Regions from separate parts of the Pseudomonas retamae genome, predicted to be linked through region 2. Evidence: predicted binding sites of a transcription regulator. Region 2 holds the regulator's gene; each other region holds the start of a gene.
What was found. Region 2 encodes sigma-54, which starts transcription at its own class of promoters, with help from an activator protein. Its sites were predicted from a motif close to ANTGGCATNNANNTTGCTNT; they were not measured.
Positions count from the first base shown of each region.

Region 1: a site for sigma-54 is predicted at 1,313-1,332, ahead of ACGSLL_RS25965 (flagellar basal body rod protein FlgF). Genes of this name have one in related genera too.
Region 3: a site for sigma-54 is predicted at 1,702-1,721, ahead of glnA (type I glutamate--ammonia ligase). Genes of this name have one in related genera too.

Region 1 is NZ_JBIEIL010000017.1:61,685-64,794, reverse strand. It holds gene ACGSLL_RS25970 (sigma-54-dependent transcriptional regulator) at 1-1,144, shown strand, start outside; gene ACGSLL_RS25965 (flagellar basal body rod protein FlgF) at 1,571-2,311, shown strand; gene flgG (flagellar basal-body rod protein FlgG) at 2,357-3,110, shown strand, end outside.
Region 2 is NZ_JBIEIL010000009.1:144,785-147,894, forward strand. It holds gene lptB (LPS export ABC transporter ATP-binding protein) at 1-458, shown strand, start outside; gene ACGSLL_RS18690 (RNA polymerase factor sigma-54) at 645-2,138, shown strand; gene hpf (ribosome hibernation-promoting factor, HPF/YfiA family) at 2,212-2,520, shown strand; gene ptsN (PTS IIA-like nitrogen regulatory protein PtsN) at 2,532-2,996, shown strand; gene rapZ (RNase adapter RapZ) at 2,999-3,110, shown strand, end outside.
Region 3 is NZ_JBIEIL010000004.1:432,882-435,991, reverse strand. It holds gene glnA (type I glutamate--ammonia ligase) at 201-1,607, opposite strand; gene thiI (tRNA uracil 4-sulfurtransferase ThiI) at 1,936-3,110, shown strand, end outside.

The DNA.
Region 1 (3,110 bases), on a different contig from region 2:
CGCCAACAAATCGCGAATCAACGGCATGCGCGTCAAGGTCAAGGGCGACGTCTTTCTGGCCGACATCGCGCCGCTGCAATCGGAGCACGACGACAGCGAGGCCATGGCCGGTGCAGTGCTGACGCTGCATCGCGCTGACCGCGTCGGCGAGCGTATCTATAACGTACGCAAGCAGGAGCTGCGCGGCTTCGACAGCATCTTTCAGAGCTCGAAAGTCATGGCGGCCGTGGTCCGTGAAGCGCGGCGCATGGCACCTCTCGACGCACCGCTATTAATAGAAGGCGAAACCGGCACCGGCAAGGAATTGCTTGCGCGCGCCTGCCACCTCGCCAGTCCGCGCGGGCAGTCGCCGCTGATGGCGCTCAACTGTGCCGGGCTGCCTGAGTCGATGGCCGAGACCGAGCTGTTCGGCTATGGCCCCGGCGCGTTCGAAGGCGCGCGCGCCGAAGGCAAACTCGGTTTGCTGGAACTGACCGCCGGCGGCACGCTGTTTCTCGACGGCGTCGGCGAAATGAGCCCGCGCTTGCAGGTCAAACTGCTGCGCTTTTTGCAGGATGGCTGCTTTCGTCGCGTCGGCAGTGATGAAGAGGTTTATCTGGATGTGCGGGTGATCTGCGCGACCCAGGTGGACTTGTCCGAGCTGTGCGCGCGCGGCGAGTTTCGTCAGGATTTGTATCACCGCTTGAACGTGCTGTCGCTGCACATCCCGCCGCTGCGTGAATGCCTCGACGGTTTGACGCCACTGGTCGAACACTTCCTCGATCAGGCCAGCCGGCAGATCGGTTGCGCGCTGCCGAAACTGGCGCCGGCAGCGATGGACCGGCTCAGCCATTACCACTGGCCGGGCAACGTGCGGCAACTGGAGAATGTGCTGTTTCAGGCGGTGTCGCTGTGTGACGGCGGTAAGGTCAAGGCCGAACATATTCGCCTGCCGGATTACGGCGTGCGTCAGCCGCTTGGCGATTTTTCTCTCGATGGGAATCTTGACGAGATCGTCGGGCGCTTCGAGAAAGCCGTGCTGGAGCGCTTGTATTCCGAACATCCGAGCAGTCGGCAACTGGGCAAGCGGCTCGGCGTTTCCCACACGACGATTGCTAACAAACTGCGTGAATACGAAGTCGGCAAAGATGTGAGCAGCACCTGATCGTTCCCATGCTCCGCGTGGGAACGCCTCAATGGACGCTCTGCGTCCGCTGTTGGGACGCGGAGCGTCCCGGGCTGCATTCCCACGCAGAGCGTGGGAACGATCAGAGTCATAGCCCACAGATGCGTTGCCTGCACTGCCGTCTTCGCGAGCAGGCTCGCTCCCACAGTTGGAATGCATTTTCCTGTGGGAGCGAGCCTGCTCGCGAAAGCGGTAGAGCAGGCAACCTCATCGCCAGGCTTTGCCACCCACCGGCAGGAAGCCGCCGGTTTTTCGTCTTCGATACATTTCAAATTTCCCCTCTGAATCCTTGAAACCCTTTGTTTACCGGGTCTCGGGCCGCCAATAAAAAGTTGGTCTGCTAATTGCTTATGGCTCAGCAGTACAGCGGTGGGCGGCAAACGTCCGGCATGCAGAGGAAAGAGTGTGGACAAGTACCTTTATGTGGCAATGACCGGCGCCAGCCAGAACGCACTGGCGCAGCGGGCGCATGCCAACAACCTGGCGAACATCTCCACCAACGGTTTTCAGCGCGACCTGGAACAGGCGCGTTCGATGCCGGTGTTCGGTGACAGCTTTCCGGCGCGTGCGTTTGCCATGAGCGAACGGCCCGCCACCGACTTCACTCCGGGCTCGCTGGTGCAGACCGGCCGTGACCTCGACGTCGCCGTGAGCGGCAATGGCTGGATCGCCGTGCAGAACCCCAATGGCGGCGAAAGCTACGTGCGCACCGGCAGCCTCAACGTCGATGCGCTCGGCGTGCTGCGTGCCGGCAACGGGATGCCGGTGATGGGCAATGGCGGTCCGATCGCCGTGCCACCCGAGCAGCAGATCGAAGTCGGCGAAGACGGCACCATCAGCATTCGGGCGATGGGCGAGGGCCCACGGGTCATGGCCGAAGTCGACCGGATCAAACTGGTCAACCCCGACATCAAGAACATGAACAAAGGCCTCGACGGCTCGATTTACACCAAGGACGGCCAACCGGCGCCGGCCGATGCCAACGTCAAACTGGTCTCGGGTTTCCTTGAGTCGAGCAACGTCAACGCCGTGGAAGAGATGACCTCGGTGCTGGCCCTGGCCAAGCAGTTCGAGTTGCACGTCAAGATGATGAACACCGCCAAAGACGACGACCAGGCCATGGCTCGGGTCTTGCAGATCAGCTAATTATCAGAACGTCGCGCCGTAAAACAGGCGCACGAGGAGAATCGAATGCTTCCGGCTCTATGGGTTGCCAAAACCGGTCTGTCCGCCCAGGACACCAACCTGACCACCATTTCCAACAACCTGGCGAACGTTTCGACCACGGGTTTCAAACGTGATCGCGCCGAGTTCCAGGACCTGCTCTATCAGATCAAGCGTCAGCCTGGCGCCCAGTCGACCCAGGACAGCGAACTGCCGTCGGGTCTGCAAGTGGGTACCGGTGTGCGCATTGTCGGCACCCAGAAAAACTTCACCGCCGGCAGCCTGCAAACCACCGAGCAGCCGCTGGACATGGCCATCGACGGTCGCGGTTTCTTCCAGATCCTGCAGCCGGACGGCACGACCTCGTACACCCGCGACGGTACCTTCCACCTCGACTCCAATGGCCAGATCGTCAACGCCAGCGGCTTCGCGCTGGAACCGGCGATTGTCATTCCGAACGATGCGCAGACCTTCACCGTTGGCCGCGACGGCACCGTCTCGGTGACCATCGCCGGCAACCCGGCTGCCCAGGTGATCGGCAACCTGCAAACCGCCGACTTCATCAACCCGGCCGGTCTGCAAGCGGTAGGCAACAACCTGTTCCTGGAAACCGCCGCTTCCGGCGCGCCGCAAGTCGGTACTCCGGGCCTGAACGGTTTCGGTACCACGCTGCAGAACACCCTGGAAACCTCCAACGTCAGCACCGTTGAGGAGATGGTCAACATGATCACCACTCAGCGCGCCTACGAGATGAACTCCAAGGTGATCTCCACCGCCGACC
Region 2 (3,110 bases):
TCCGCAAACTGTCGGTGGCCGACAACATCATGGCGATTCTCGAGACCCGTCAGGAACTCGACAAGGCCGGCCGCCGCAAGGAGCTGGAAAGCCTGCTGCAGGAATTCCACATCAGCCACATTCGCGACAACCTCGGCATGAGCCTGTCGGGTGGTGAGCGCCGCCGGGTGGAGATCGCCCGCGCACTGGCCACCGCACCTAAATTCATCCTGCTCGACGAGCCGTTCGCCGGTGTCGACCCGATCTCGGTCGGCGACATCAAGCAGATCATTCATCATCTCAAGGCCAAGGGCATCGGTGTGTTGATCACCGACCACAACGTGCGTGAGACGCTGGATATCTGCGAAACCGCTTACATCGTCAATGACGGCCAGTTGATCGCCGAAGGTGACGCCGAAACCATCCTGGCCAACGATCTGGTCAAGGAAGTGTATCTGGGTCACGAGTTCCGCCTGTAAGCGCGAGCCGTAAGGTGAGCTGCGCGGGTGCTGTATCGATCAAGCTGTTTTTTTATACCGTTTAATTGTTACAGCGCTCTAGGCAAACACTTCAGTTTCAGGCATATAATTTGCTTAAGTTTGGCGCTTCGGCGCCCTGTAGTGGATGGCGCATCGCGCCGGCGAATAAGGTGTTAAGCCCCTGCCATGAAACCATCGCTAGTCTTGAGAATGGGCCAGCAGCTGACGATGACACCGCAGCTGCAACAGGCCATCCGCCTGCTCCAATTGTCGACCCTGGATCTGCAACAGGAAATCCAGGAGGCCCTGGAATCCAACCCGATGCTCGAACGCCAGGAAGAAGGCGAGGACTTCGACAATTCCGATCCACTGGCCGACAACGTCGAGCAAAAGCCCAACACTGACATTCAGGAGCCCTCCTATCAGGAGGCCGCGCCGACGGTGGATAACCTCGACGACGGCGAATGGAGCGAACGCATTCCCAACGAGCTGCCCGTCGACACGGCCTGGGAAGACGTTTACCAGACCAGCGCCAGCAGCCTGCCCAGCAGCGACGATGACGAGTGGGATTTCACCACCCGCACCTCCGTCGGCGAAAGCCTGCAAAGCCATCTGCTTTGGCAACTGAACCTGGCACCGATGTCCGACACCGATCGACTGATCGCCGTGACCCTGATCGATTGCATCAACAATCAGGGCTACCTGGACGAAACCCTCGAAGAAATCCTTGACGCCTTCGACCCGGAACTGGACATCGAACTGGACGAGATCGAAGCCGTCCTGCACCGCATTCAGCAATTCGAGCCCGCGGGCATCGGCGCGCGCAATCTCAGCGAGTGTCTGCTGCTGCAACTGCGTCAGTTGTCGGCCAAGACGCCTTGGCTGGCAGAAGCCAAGCGCCTGGTCAGCGATTACATCGACCTGCTTGGCAGCCGTGACTACAGCCAGTTGATGCGGCGCATGAAACTCAAGGAGGACGAGCTGCGTCAGGTCATCGAGCTGGTGCAGAGCCTCAATCCACGTCCGGGCTCGCAGATCGAGTCCGCCGAAGCCGAATACGTCGTACCTGACGTCATCGTGCGCAAGGACAACGAACGCTGGCTGGTCGAGCTGAACCAGGAATCGGTACCGCGCCTGCGCGTCAATGCGCAGTACGCCGGTTTCGTAAAGCGAGCCGATACCAGTGCCGATAACACCTTCATGCGCAACCAGTTGCAGGAAGCCCGCTGGTTCATCAAGAGCTTGCAGAGCCGCAACGAGACCCTGATGAAAGTCGCCACGCAGATCGTCGAGCATCAGCGCGGTTTTCTGGAGTACGGCGACGAAGCCATGAAACCGCTGGTCCTGCATGACATCGCCGAGGCGGTGGGCATGCACGAATCAACGATTTCCCGGGTGACCACACAAAAATTCATGCATACCCCGCGCGGTATTTATGAGCTGAAATACTTTTTCTCCAGCCACGTCAGTACCTCCGAGGGCGGCGAATGCTCGTCCACCGCGATCCGCGCGATCATCAAGAAGCTGGTCGCTGCGGAAAATCAGAAAAAGCCGTTGAGTGACAGCAAGATCGCTGGTTTACTGGAGGCACAAGGCATTCAGGTGGCTCGCCGCACCGTCGCCAAGTACCGCGAATCCCTCGGAATCGCGCCTTCGAGCGAACGCAAGCGGTTGATGTAAGCCACGTTACAGCGTTCCAGTGGCAGGCTTTTCGGCCTGCCGCTTTATGCACTGGCAACGAAGGAGAAGCTGTATGCAAGTCAACATCAGTGGACACCAACTGGAAGTGACCCAACCTCTGCGTTCCTACATCGAGGAAAAACTCCAACGACTGGAGCGACATTTCGACAAGATCACCAACGTGCAAGTCACGATGTGTGTCGAAAAGCTGAAGCAGAAAATCGAAGCCACCTTGCATATTCCCGGCAGTGAAGTGGTCGCCAACGCAGAAGATACCGACATGTATGCTGCGATCGACTCCCTCACCGACAAGCTGGATCGCCAACTCAAAAAGCATAAGGAAAAGACCCAGAGCCTCCTCCAGGGCGCGACCGGTCGTTAACACCCTCATTCATGATCCGACTTGAAACCATCCTGACCCCCGGCCGTTCCCAAGTGAACGCGCCGGGCGGCAGCAAGAAAAAAGCCCTCGAACAGATTGCCAACCTGATCCACCGCGAAGTGCCGGATCTGGCGATGCAGGATGTATTCGAGGCGTTGGTCGCCCGTGAAAAACTCGGTTCCACCGGTTTTGGCAACGGCATCGCCATTCCCCACTGCCGCCTGAAGGGCTGCGCAGGGCCAGTCAGTGCCCTGTTGCACCTCGAAGCCCCGATTGATTTCGACGCCATTGATGGCGCCCCGGTGGACCTGCTGTTCGTGCTGCTGGTCCCGGAGGCCGCCACCGATGCACATCTGGAGTTGCTGCGCCAGATTGCCAGCATGCTCGATCGCAAGGAAGTCCGCGAAAGACTGCGCAGCGCGCCAAACAATGAAGCCTTGTACCAGGTCGTACTGGACGAGCAGAACGGGCATTAATCATGCGCTTGATCATCGTCAGCGGCCGCTCAGGCTCGGGCAAGAGTACGGCTCTGAATGTCCTTGAGGACAACGGCTACTACTGCATCGACAATCTGCCCGCCGGCTTGCTGC
Region 3 (3,110 bases), on a different contig from region 2:
ATAGGACACGCAGGGCGGTTGGCCAAAACCGTTAATGATCGTTCCCATGCTCTGCGTGGGAACGATCAATGTGAGAGCACCAAGATCAGTCCCCTCTCCCTCTGGTAGAGGGCCACGGTGAGGGACTTTTGGTCTGCAATAAAAAAGGCCTCCCGAAGGAGGCCTCTTTTTGTCACGCCGCGTTACGCAGCGCTACCGGATCAGCAGCTGTAGTACAGCTCATATTCCAGTGGGTGTACGAAGGTGCGAACCTTGATTTCTTCTTCCGATTTCAGCGCGATGTAAGCGTCGATGAAGTCGTCGGAGAATACGCCGCCCTTGGTCAGGAACGCGCGGCCCTTGTCCAGCTCTTCCAGGGCTTCTTTCAGGCTGCCGCAAACCTGTGGGATCTCTTTCGCCTCTTCAGGCGGCAGGTCGTACAGGTTTTTGTCAGCGGCATCGCCTGGGTGGATCTTATTCTGGATACCGTCCAGACCAGCCATCAGCAGTGCTGCGAAGGCCAGGTACGGGTTGGCAGCCGGATCCGGGAAGCGTGCTTCGATACGGCGGGCCTTCGGGCTCGACACGTAAGGAATACGGATCGAAGCGGAACGGTTGCGAGCCGAGTAGGCCAGCATGACCGGCGCTTCGAAACCTGGCACCAGACGCTTGTACGAGTTGGTGGCCGGGTTGGTGAAGCCGTTCAGCGCCTTACCGTGCTTGATGATGCCGCCGATGAAGTACAGAGCGGTATCGGACAGGCCGGCATAGCCTTCACCGGCGAAGGTGTTCTTGCCGTCTTTCCAGATCGACATGTGCACGTGCATGCCCGAACCGTTGTCGCCGTACAGTGGCTTCGGCATGAAGGTCGCGGTGCGGCCGTAAGCGTCAGCAACGTTGTGGACAACGTACTTCAGGGTCTGGGTTTCGTCGGCTTTCTTCACCAGAGTGTTGAACTTGACGCCGATTTCGTTCTGGCCGGCAGTCGCCACTTCGTGGTGGTGAACTTCAACGGTCAAGCCCATTTCTTCCAGTGCGTTGCACATGGAGGTACGGATTTCGTGATCGTGGTCGAACGGTGGAACCGGGAAGTAGCCACCCTTGACGCCTGGACGGTGACCTTTGTTGCCACCTTCGACGTCCTGGTCGGACATCCACGAACCTTGCTCGGAGTAGATCTTGAACATGGAGCCGGAGATGTCCGACTTGAATTTCACCGAGTCAAAGATGAAGAACTCAGGCTCTGGACCGGCGAAAACGGTGTCACCGATACCGGTGGCTTTCAGGTGTTCTTCGGCGCGCTTGGCGATCGCACGCGGGTCGCGGTCGTAGCCTTGCATGCTCGAAGGTTCGATGATGTCGCACACCAGGATCAGGGTGGCGTCTTCGGTGAACGGGTCAAGCACGGCAGTTTCGTCAACCGGCATCAGGATCATGTCGGAGGCTTCGATGCCTTTCCAGCCAGCGATGGAGGAACCGTCGAACATTTTGCCGACTTCGAAGAAGTCTTCATCCAGCGCATCGCGAGCCGGCATGGTCACGTGGTGCTGAGTGCCTTTGGTGTCCGTGAAGCGCAGATCAATCCATTTGACGTCATGATCTTTGATGAGTTGAACCGTCTTCGACATACTGTCCTCCGGGTGGCTTAGGGCTAGTAGTGGATGCCCTTAAAGTTGGGTGATGCCGGCGCGAATACTCTGCCAAGGCAACCTGCCTCACAAGGGAGCAAATTGCATGCCAGTGCCCCAGCATGGGTTTTTTGCCCCAATTTCATGCTTGTAAGCGCCTCAAACGGCCTAATCCTGAAAATATCGCCCTTTAATGTGGCGGCGCAAATTGAAAACGACCTGTTTTGGTGCATGTAAAACCTTATGCACATTAACTGGTTAAACCTTGAGCAATTTCCGCTATAATCCGCGCCCCCCTTTTTCGGCTGGCCGTTCGCGCGCTGTTTTCATGAAACTAATCGTAAAAGTCTTCCCCGAGATCACCATCAAAAGCCGACCTGTCCGGACGAAGTTCATCCGCCAGTTGGCCAAGAACATCCGCACCGTGCTCCGCGACCTGGACCCGGCAGTGGTGGTGAACGGCGTGTGGGACAATCTCGAGTTGGAAACCCGTGTTACCGACCCCAAAGCCTTGAAAGAGATGGGCGAGCGCCTGACCTGCATGCCGGGTATTGCGCACTTTCTGCAGATCGACGAGTACCCGCTGGGCGACTTCGACGACATCACCGAAAAGTGCAAACAGCACTACGGTGCCGCACTGGCAGGGAAGATTTTTTCGGTGCGCTGCAAGCGCGCCGGCAAGCACACGTTCAGTTCGATGGACGTCGAGAAATACGTCGGCAGCAAGCTGCGTCGCGAGTGCGGTGCGGCCGGAATCGACCTGAAAGCGCCGGAAATCGAAGTCCGCATCGAAGTTCGCGACAAACGGTTGTTCGTCATCCACAGCCAGCACAACGGCATCGGCGGCTACCCGCTCGGTGCGCTGGAGCAGACGCTGGTGTTGATGTCCGGCGGTTTCGATTCGACCGTGGCGGCCTATCAGATCCTGCGCCGTGGCCTGATGACGCACTTCTGCTTCTTCAACCTGGGCGGTCGTGCCCACGAATTGGGCGTGATGGAAGTCGCGCATTTCATCTGGAAGAAGTACGGCAGCTCGCAACGCGTGCTATTTGTCAGTGTTCCGTTCGAGGAAGTCCTCGGCGAAATTCTCGGTAAAGTCGATAACAGTCATATGGGCGTGGTTTTGAAGCGTATGATGTTGCGCGCGGCGTCGAACATCGCCGAGCGCCTGCACATCGATGCGCTGGTCACCGGCGAAGCGATCTCCCAGGTATCGAGCCAGACGCTGCCGAACCTGTCGGTGATCGACTGCGTAACCGACAAGCTGGTCCTGCGCCCACTGATCGTGGCGCACAAACAGGACATCATCGACACCGCGAACGAGATCGGTACCGCCGATTTCGCCCGGCACATGCCGGAATACTGCGGAGTCATTTCGGTCAACCCGAAAACCGCCGCCAAACGCGGTCGGGTTGAGCACGAAGAGCAGCAATTCGACATGGCGGTGCTAGAGCGTGCGCTCGCCAACGCCAAACTGGTGCCAATCGATCGGGTGATCGACGA